Regions from separate parts of the Pseudoalteromonas sp. PPB1 genome, predicted to be linked through region 1. Evidence: predicted binding sites of a transcription regulator. Region 1 holds the regulator's gene; each other region holds the start of a gene.

What was found. The regulator sigma-54, encoded in region 1, starts transcription at its own class of promoters, with help from an activator protein. The targets are predictions, from matches to a motif close to GTTGGCACGNNNNTNGNNT.
Region 2: the regulator sigma-54 is predicted to act here: its motif matches at 1,933-1,951, upstream of IY568_RS19285 (flagellar assembly protein T N-terminal domain-containing protein).
Region 3: the regulator sigma-54 is predicted to act here: its motif matches at 1,314-1,332, upstream of IY568_RS03030 (LruC domain-containing protein).

What each region holds. Positions count from the first base shown of each region.
Region 1 covers NZ_JACEQV010000001.1:480,511-483,742, forward strand. Annotated here, with positions in the region: gene lptA (lipopolysaccharide transport periplasmic protein LptA) at 1-93, shown strand, start outside; gene lptB (LPS export ABC transporter ATP-binding protein) at 90-815, shown strand; gene IY568_RS02130 (RNA polymerase factor sigma-54) at 860-2,368, shown strand; gene hpf (ribosome hibernation promoting factor) at 2,394-2,681, shown strand; gene IY568_RS02140 (PTS sugar transporter subunit IIA) at 2,684-3,139, shown strand; gene rapZ (RNase adapter RapZ) at 3,152-3,232, shown strand, end outside.
Region 2 covers NZ_JACEQV010000023.1:26,695-29,926, forward strand. Annotated here, with positions in the region: gene flgN (flagellar export chaperone FlgN) at 1-374, shown strand, start outside; gene IY568_RS19270 (hypothetical protein) at 398-739, opposite strand; gene IY568_RS19275 (ImmA/IrrE family metallo-endopeptidase) at 739-1,230, opposite strand; gene IY568_RS19280 (LPP20 family lipoprotein) at 1,362-1,856, opposite strand; gene IY568_RS19285 (flagellar assembly protein T N-terminal domain-containing protein) at 1,992-3,182, shown strand.
Region 3 covers NZ_JACEQV010000002.1:159,463-162,694, forward strand. Annotated here, with positions in the region: gene IY568_RS03030 (LruC domain-containing protein) at 1-1,277, opposite strand, end outside; gene IY568_RS03035 (Ig-like domain-containing protein) at 1,938-3,232, opposite strand, start outside.

The DNA of each region.
Region 1 (3,232 bases):
CAGCGCGGGGAGCAAGAACAAAACCGTGTGAGAACCATTCTGTTACCTGAAAAAGAGAACCCCCAGCAACCAAAAGAGAAGGGTAATCCGTGAGTAAATTAACCGCCACCGCACTGGCCAAAAGCTATAAGGGCAGACAGGTTGTTAAAAACGTTGAGTTAAGCGTTGAAGCTGGCAGTATTGTTGGCCTCCTTGGCCCAAATGGCGCAGGTAAAACCACCACTTTTTATATGATTGTCGGCCTGGTGCCCAGTGATAAGGGCAGCATACATATTGACGAACAAGACATTACCTTATTGCCAATGCATAGCCGAGCAAGACTTGGTATTGGTTACCTGCCACAAGAGTCCTCTATTTTTCGCAAGCTGACCGTCTATCAGAACCTGATGGCCATTTTAGAAACTCGTAAAGAGCTGAACAAAGAACAACGAGAAGTCATCCTCAATGAGCTGTTAGATGAGTTTAATATCCAGCATATTCGCGATAGCCAGGGTATGGCACTATCGGGCGGTGAACGACGCCGGGTAGAAATTGCCCGCGCCCTTGCGGCAGATCCAAAATTTATCTTATTAGATGAGCCTTTCGCTGGCGTTGATCCTATTTCAGTGTTAGATATAAAGAAAATTATAGAACACCTGAAAAACCGTGGGATAGGCGTACTGATCACTGACCACAACGTGCGTGAAACGCTGGACGTCTGTGAGAAAGCTTATATAGTGTCACATGGTGAACTGATAGCAGCAGGCACCCCGGAGCATGTTCTGGCCGATCAAACCGTGCGGGATGTCTACCTAGGTGAGCAATTCAGGCTATAGTTATAAAATTAGAAGTAAATAACAAAAAGGATTGTTAGAGATACATGAGGCAATCGCTACAGCTGCGCATGGGGCAGCAACTGACAATGACACCACAACTGCAACAGGCTATTCGTCTGTTACAGTTGAGTACGCTAGATCTCCAACAAGAAATCCAAGAAGCGCTTGATAGCAACCCTTTGTTGGAAGTGGAAGAAGGTGAGTCTGAATCACAAGATAATGAAACTCAGTCCAAGTCGGATTCCGATTTGGAACAACCTACAACGAGTGACAACGACAGCTATGAAGAGGCGGCTGTCAGCGACTACGAACAAGACAGCGATGCTGCACTAAACAAAGACACCGTCAGCGACGATTTGGCAATGGACGTAACCTGGGATGAGTACATCAGTGCCGCACCGGCAAGCAGTTCAGGCCCAATGCCGGAAGACGAAACCATTTACCAGGGTAAAACGACTGAGACATTGCAAGAATACCTGATGTGGCAGTTGGAACTGACGCCTTTTAGTCCAACAGACAGAGCCATCGCCCTTGCAATTGTAGAAGCGGTTGATGACGCAGGCCTGTTGACCATCAGCTGCGAAGACATCGTCGAAAGCATGAATCAGGACAACGATGACGAGCTAATTGAGCAGGATGAAGTAGAGGCCGTACTGAAACGGATCCAACTATTTGACCCCGTTGGGATTGCTGCACGCAGCCTGCAAGAATGCCTGTGCATTCAGCTCAACCAGTTTGACCCAAATACCCCCTGGCTTGCACAGACCAAAGAAATTCTGACTGAGCACATAGATCTGTTAGCCAGCCGGGATTACCGCACTTTGATGAAAAAAACCAAACTCAAAGAAGCGGATCTGAAAGAAGTAATGACCCTGATCCACGGCCTAAACCCGAAACCTGCCGCCAGCATAGTGCAAGAAGAAGCAGACTATGTGATCCCGGATGTGTCGGTTAAAAAAGTGAAAGGTCGCTGGGTTGTTGAACTCAACCCCGATTCAATGCCAAAAATTAGAGTGAATGACCACTACGCTGCGATGTCCCGTTCAGTCAAGTCCAGCACAGATAGTCAGTTTATTCGTTCACACTTGCAAGAGGCAAAATGGTTCATCAAGAGCCTGGAAAGCCGCAATGAAACTTTATTAAAAGTTACTAATTGCATTGTGCAGCAACAACAGGCATTCTTTGAACATGGCCCCGAGGCAATGAAGCCGATGGTACTGAATGATGTGGCCGAAATGGTCGACATGCATGAGTCCACGATTTCACGTGTAACAACTCAAAAGTATATGCACACGCCACGCGGTATCTATGAGTTGAAGTATTTCTTCTCAAGCCATGTCAGCACTGAAAACGGAGGAGAATGCTCTTCGACTGCAATCAGAGCATTGATCAAAAAGCTAATTGCCGCAGAAAATACAGCTAAACCTTTGAGTGACAGCAAGATTGCGGACGTATTGGCAGATCAAGGGATCAAAGTGGCTAGACGTACAATTGCCAAATACCGAGAGTCTTTGGCTATCCCACCGTCCAATCAGCGTAAAAGCCTGATTTAGACGTAACTACAGAAGGAAAATGCTTATGCAACTAAATTTAACTGGTCGACATGTAGAAATCACCGATTCGTTAAGAGACTATGTAACAAACAAGTTTGCGAAGCTAGAAAGGCACTTTGATCACATCAATAATGTGCATGTTATCCTAGATGTCGAAAAGCTCATCCAAAAAGCAGAAGCCACATTACATGTGAACGGGGGAGAAATCTTTGCCTCAACCGAACACCGGGATATGTATGCCGCAATAGACGGACTTATCGATAAGCTTGACCGCCAGGTGATCAAGCACAAAGAGAAGCTAACTCGACATTAATCATGAAACTAAGCTCATTGATTTCACAGGACTGCAGCAAAGCTGCGGTCCTTTTTAATAGTAAGAAACGTATTTTAGAGTACATCAGTGAGTTGGCTCAAAGCCAGCTTCCAGACAGTAATGCCCATGACATCCTTGATGCGCTATTGAGCCGCGAAAAACTCGGTAGTACGGGGATCGGAAAAGGGATAGCCCTGCCCCATGGCCGCATGGCAGGCATAGATAAAGTGGTGGCTATGCTGCTTGTTAATCAGCAAGGCATTGCCTTTGATGCCATTGACAATCAACCCGTCGACATTTTTGTGGCACTCATCGTACCCGAGGGAGAAAATCAACAACATTTGCAGACCTTGGCAACGATCGCTGATAAACTTAAAAACAAGGTGTTTTGTAAACGTATCAGACAAGCTCACAATGATCAGGAGTTATTCGCGATAATTGAAGAGTTTGACAACTAACGGAGAGTTTCTGTGCAGTTAATTATTGTCAGTGGTCGTTCTGGCTCAGGAAAATCGGTCGCCCTTCGCGTGCTGGAAGACTTGGGTTATTAC
Region 2 (3,232 bases), on a different contig from region 1:
TGGAAGCTCTGACCCAGCTTCTGGATGATGAGTTGGAGGCGCTAGCTTCTCGCAACGGTGACAACCTGAAGGAAATCGCACGCACTAAGCTCACGACCTTAAATCAGCTTCAAAAACTGGACAAAGATCTGTCCAAATATCCGCAAAGCACGTTTAGCCATGACGAAATAGTCCCCTTAACCGACCAGGTTAAAGAGTTATTATATCACTGTAAGAAACAGAATGACGTAAACGCACAAGCGGCACATCAGGCACAACTCACCGTGCGTGAACTTAAAGATATTTTAATTGGTGCACCAACTTCGATGACGTATGGCCAGGATGGCAGTGTTGTCTCTAACATGGGTGAGCTGGTTAAAAACCTCAAAGCCTGATCCGTTAGGTCAGGTTGATCAGGTTATGCTTTTGTGGGAAACAAATTTTTGGTGATCACCAGGATCACGCCAAATACTTCGGCCAGAGTCCCTGCCATATATAAGTTAAGCGTCCACTCCTCAAAGTGCAATTTATCCATACCAACCAGCACCAGTACCAAATTCATAATGAATAACTGAACAACTAGAATACCGATAAACCACCAGGCGTATTTCTGCTTCAGGCCACGGTCTGACTCTGCATCTTTGACCTTTTGAACCTGCATGGGGTCCACATTGGTAAACTTATTTTCTTTAAAGTTATGCTTAATTTGTGCAGCAAGTGATGAGTGCTCTGCCTTTTGCGCTTCCCTGCTTTGTGTCATTACAACAGCTCCAGCGCATTGAGCTTATATTTGAGTGCCTCAACAGAAACACCAAAGTGAATGGCCATCTCAAAATGGGCGACTTTCTTACGATGCAGTCTTTTCACTTCTTCATTGGGCATCAACAAGTTTGCCGCAAACTGATTAGCAAACACTTCTTCTTCGTCTTCGCCAGTTGACGCACTTGGTCCTCTGAGGTCGATGTATTCGTATTCTTTATCTGTGTTGTCAGATTCGATACGAGAAATATAATGACCCAGCTCATGGGCACAGCTAAACCGCTTACGATTTAAATGATCGTCCTGATGCAGCACGATAACAGGATCGACGCCGACTTCTTTGATCAACGCCCCGGACACTTTATCCGGCAACGCCATCTCAACAACTTCCAGCCCAAGTGACTTACAGATAGTAACAGGATCAACCGGAAACTGGCTGTCACACCATAAACGACTAAGCACTTTTTGAGCTTCATTTCTCGGGTCCAGCACCGACAAACCTCCTATTGACCTGACCATTCACCTCAGTCACGCTGAGGTAGTGTGTATATTTAAACAGTATAAATTGAAGGCACACTGAAAGCAAAGGACATAATTTGCCGGTTTTATTGACTAAGCTGCGCTCAGTAATACGTTACCCGTTCCACCTTGCGTGGCTTAACCTCACCAATATACAAATCGTAAACACGCTTCATATCCAGCTCCAGCTCAGTGGTGTAAATATCCCCGACCGCATAGCTCTTCATGACCTTAGCACCACGAATAAGACCCTGCACCTGGCTGCGTAGACCATCATTTTGCGCCACAGCCCCCTGTACCGTTGTACTGGCACTTAATCTGTGGCCATATACCTGTTCAGCCAACTCACGGTAAGCTTCCAGTTTGGATACCTTAATAGCCATCAGCATTTTTTCGCTCTCACTGCTGCCTGGCTGTGAACTCAAAGGAGCATAGCCAACGGCCTTGAGAACCGGGTAAGAGTCGGGTTTCACATAGCTGTATTCAACATGTTTATCTATGATAGAGCTACATCCTGCCAGCCCCAGTACCGTTGCAACAATACAGGACTTGACCAGGCCGACTACCCGTTGATGCCAAAGCGCTCTAAACTGATTCATAGGGGTAACTCCTCTGTGTGGCCCATTGGCCATATCATCAAGTAAGCAATCTGTATGCACAAACCTTGCCAACACCATTGGCACGGGACTTGCTCAGTTAGAACAGAGATTTGCAATCAGTTCGGTAATAAAGTCATGAAATTGTCGCGTATTATGAGTGTGTTACTGGCTACCGCCAGTTTTGGGGCCAGCGCAGAGTGGTTTGAAGTCACAGGCTATGCCAATGCCCACACCGAAGATATGGCCGAAGCACGACAAGAAGCCGTGCAGGACGCCATTACGCAGGCGCTGATCTTCTCCGGTGCGACCGTATCCAGTGTCCAGACACTGGCTGACGGAGTGTTAACACAAGATCAGATCAAGATTAAAAGTCATGGCGAGATCCAGCAGATCAACCTGGTATCTGAGCAAAAACAAGATGGTATCGTCAGTGTAACGTTGCACTTAGATATTTTCCCCAAGCTGGAACAATGCACTCAGGCCGCTGTTGCAAAACAAGTAACCATCACACAAAGCCAGCTCATTCAGCCACATCAGGCACGCCTGGGTCAAATTTTTGACATTGCCAAGGCCACCAGTGAACGACTGTATCATACCCTGGCACAACGCAAACTGACGGTGAAGCCCATTCCTTATCTGGATCATGCGATCAACGCCCGGCCCTTTTTCACTCAACGGTTTGAATATGATGAACAACTGATCGACTCTTTGACCACGTTAAGCAATAGTCAGTATGTGTTGATGAGTCAGATCACTGACGTCGCTGCCGGGGAACAAATGAATGATGATTACGCATTCTGGCAGGATGAGGAATACGTGCGCAGCTTTAAAATCGATTTTGTCGCATTCGATGCCCTTACCCGGGATAAAGTGTGGCAAAAGCACTATGCCGTCAGTGGCGTCTGGCCTTACGAAAAGACCAAGATTGTTGACGTCTATAGCGACACCTTTTGGCGTACCAATTATGCCAAACAGATCCAGAGCGTTTTTAACAGCGTGGCACAGGATCTGGACTCAGCCCTGTCCTGTTTGCCCAGCAGAGGCAAAATTTTACATCGCGAGCAGGGCAAGCTGGTCATCAATCTGGGCAGCAACCATGGTATTGAGATAGGCCAGTTGCTGACGATCTCTCATCGTCGGGATATGCAAAGCGCAACCAACCAGTTTTTTGCACAAAGTATCAAAACACTCAATCAAGTCCGTGTCACTCAGGTGAATGCTCAAAATGCGATCGCCGAAAACATCTCAAAACGTCCGCTGAATAATATTCAGATCAATGATTTGGTGGAAGTCATGGTACAAAAGCAGGAAGACTTTGCGCTGTAAGCGCGATACTCCGATAGAACACACAGTGAGGGTTAATAACCCACCGATAA
Region 3 (3,232 bases), on a different contig from region 1:
TCTTCAAACGCAGCGGTTTTCCATGAGGTCGAGTTCTGGATCAGGCTGCTGGCAACAACAGAGACATTCAAATCTTCCACTTCACCATTATCAATCCCGCCCTGTGGTGCAATATCACTGGTGTTCGAGACCCGGAATCTGGCCCAGGTGCTGCCTGCAACAGCATCAACAGGCACAGGAATGAGCACACGGTTTTCACCGGCAACCCCCTGATACTCACTGATCACACGCTCTGACTCCTGGAACTGGCCATCACCGTTCCAGTCAATCCAGGCATTCACATACCCGGATTTCGATAGCGTGAACGAAACCAGTGTTTCATAGCCTGTTTCAAGGTTGGTTAAAAAGCTAATGCCGTTGTCGTCGTCTGTGGCTTTAGGTACATATTCTGCACTGACACTCTGGCCGAAAAATAAGTCACCCACATTATGACGCGCACCATTGGCGTTAAGCGAGGTGCCATAGCTATCCGGTGCGTCGCCATAGTCTATGGTTGGGTCTTCTGTATCATCAATAATCGGGGCTGTTGCACAGCGTGCGCCGTCGTTAGTATTGGAAACCGGACCATATGCGAAAAGCTGGGTATTATTTGTATCGTTTATATCTATTTTATAAACATGCCCGTCCTGATTTCTGCTGATGTAAAAATTGCTCTCCACATCAAAATAGACGGCTCCAAACGTTCCTGACTGACCCACATTGCCAAGATTGGTGCTGGTGCCATTTGATACGTCAATGCGGTGTAGATTACCATTGCTGTCTACGCTATATGCCAGGCTGGCATTTTCATTAGGTGCAAACGCCATATCAAAGATATTAAGGTTCAGCGCACTGCCATCAATGATACGCTCTGCCTGCAAATAGTCGTCGCTGTTTTCGTCGAGCGATACACGATAAAGACCTAAGCTACTGCCTTTCTTATAAACATAAAATGCATTCTCGTGAATAGCGACATCACCCACGTAAAAGTTGGTATCGGGGAATCCCGACGTCATGATGGGCTCAAGAACGTAGTCTTTTCCCACCCGACCGATGTCTTTGTTACTGTAGTCCCAACCGTAAATGTAACGGTCGTGGACGCTAAACCCGATGCCATTAAGCTTGTTGTTGGTACCAACGTTTTCAGCGAACGTGGTGTACGAACCTGAGACCAGGTTAACGCCATACATAGTTGCCGTGTTCCCCTGCACCAAAAAGGCTTTTGACGGACACGTGTCGAACGGGGCGGCTGATAGTCCTGCGGAAAACACGCAGGCTCCGAATAATATCTTTTTCATGTGACTCTCCAACGTTTTGATTTGCTGCTAGAGAGATTGCAAGCATGAGGCCAACTTTATGACACTGATTTTTAAAGGTTTTTATTTTTCTGATTTGCGTTATTGCAATACGCAATGCAGGATGAAAATCACAATGAGAAAAACGAGACTAAAAAGCACGCTCAGCGTGTGCTCAATCACACGCCATGAATCACTAAGCTAATTGACGTGTAGACTAGTGGTTATGATTTATAGACGTCCCTGGTCTTGCGCATGTCGTAGACTCTGTTTTTACGTGTTTCATCAAAACCGACCAGCTGGACATAGTCTTTTGGGTTCGACAATGTGCCAAACAACAGATCCCAGGTAGCTAACCCATAATTTGTTTATGGTAACTATATTTATGATGAACTCTGCGCATTTCAGGACGTTGCAACACAAAACCCGGTAAGTACGACGTTTTCAGCTTAGTCCCGATTTAAGAAGCGAATTAAAAGTTGAAAATCAAAGTGATGGAAGCGGTCGATGTGCTTTCTGGCCCTATGGGAAAAAACCAGCCAAAGATAGGAATATGAAACGATATAATCTGGAAAAACTGCCTGCTGCTAAAGGCCGGTCGTAAACGTCACCCGGAGCGTCTTTATTACTTTTGCTCCGGGTTTCGTTTTGGTATGGAAGCCGTTAATTTAGCACTTTGCGTATTACACGCAGGGTATTAGTACTATAATTCTTGCTCCCGATATTCGTTGTACCATCTGCGGATTTATGTACCCATACTGGTTCCCTGGGTAAGTCTAGCTCAGCAATGGGATTAGCAAATACATAGTTGAGTTTGCTATTAAGCTTTACTTCCACGACTTCGTCGTTGCTGTGGTTATAACCTATCCCGGAAACTGAGCCATCTTCATTGACATAAGCCGCATATTCGAAATTAATGTCGAAATCATCATACTCACGGACCTCCGACAGCAAACCCAGGTCAGGATCCAACTTGATTCTAATGTCACTCGATGCATGATCAGCGCCAAAGAGTAACAGGTTATTTTGATTATCCAACTTAAATGTTGTGAAAAGTTCTACGTAATTGAGAATGCCTTCCCAGAAGTGTGTTTGCTGAAAGTCAGTATCAACTTTAACAACATACAGACCACTACTAAAGCCCGAACGCGAGCTCAACACACCGCCAATTGCCAGTTGCTCAGAGTTTACGACCATTAGCTGCTCCGGGATGTTATGGTATGCAGCGTTCGGGTTAGTCAGCGCTGTGCTTTTAACTATCTCGCCCGTGGACAAGTCTAGTTGCTGTATTTGTGCATCGTAATCTCCATCTTGTGGCTTATACACTTTCAGGCGATAATACTGATCATTCCACACAACCGCAGAGCGCATATTACCTATGTGATCCGTGTCGGTTGTGCTTTCCGCTTCGCTGTACCAGATTAATTCGCCACTCGCACTGAACTTAGCACTTACTGAAAAATAGGCTCTAACAGTCCCATCATAAATGTCACCACTGGCGATCAACTCCCCATTGGCAAGTTCATGAATCTCCCTCAGAGGCGCACTTCCGGGCTTCTCAATGGTTTTTTCCCATTCAACACGCCCATAAGCATCTAGCTTTGTAAGCCAGTTGTCATTTCGTACTGAAGATAGGATGACAAGCCCTTTATCCTGAGTCTCTATACTGGTAAACGAGTGACCGTCGTTTGGAAAGCTAACATCATATTGCGCAACGTCGATATACCATGAATCACTCCAGAGTGACTGGTTACCTGCAATGTCAGTCGCTTGCATCTGCCATCTGTAGTTACCCGCAGGCAATAACAATTCGATATTGTTCGCACCGCTAACTGACTCAGTAAAAGACTGTTGAGTCTTAGTATTAATCGCTGTCAACGTGTATGAATCAATATTCTGAACGCCATCCCAACTGAATGCCACACGATGCTGAGAAGCTTCTGGTGTCATGTTAACAG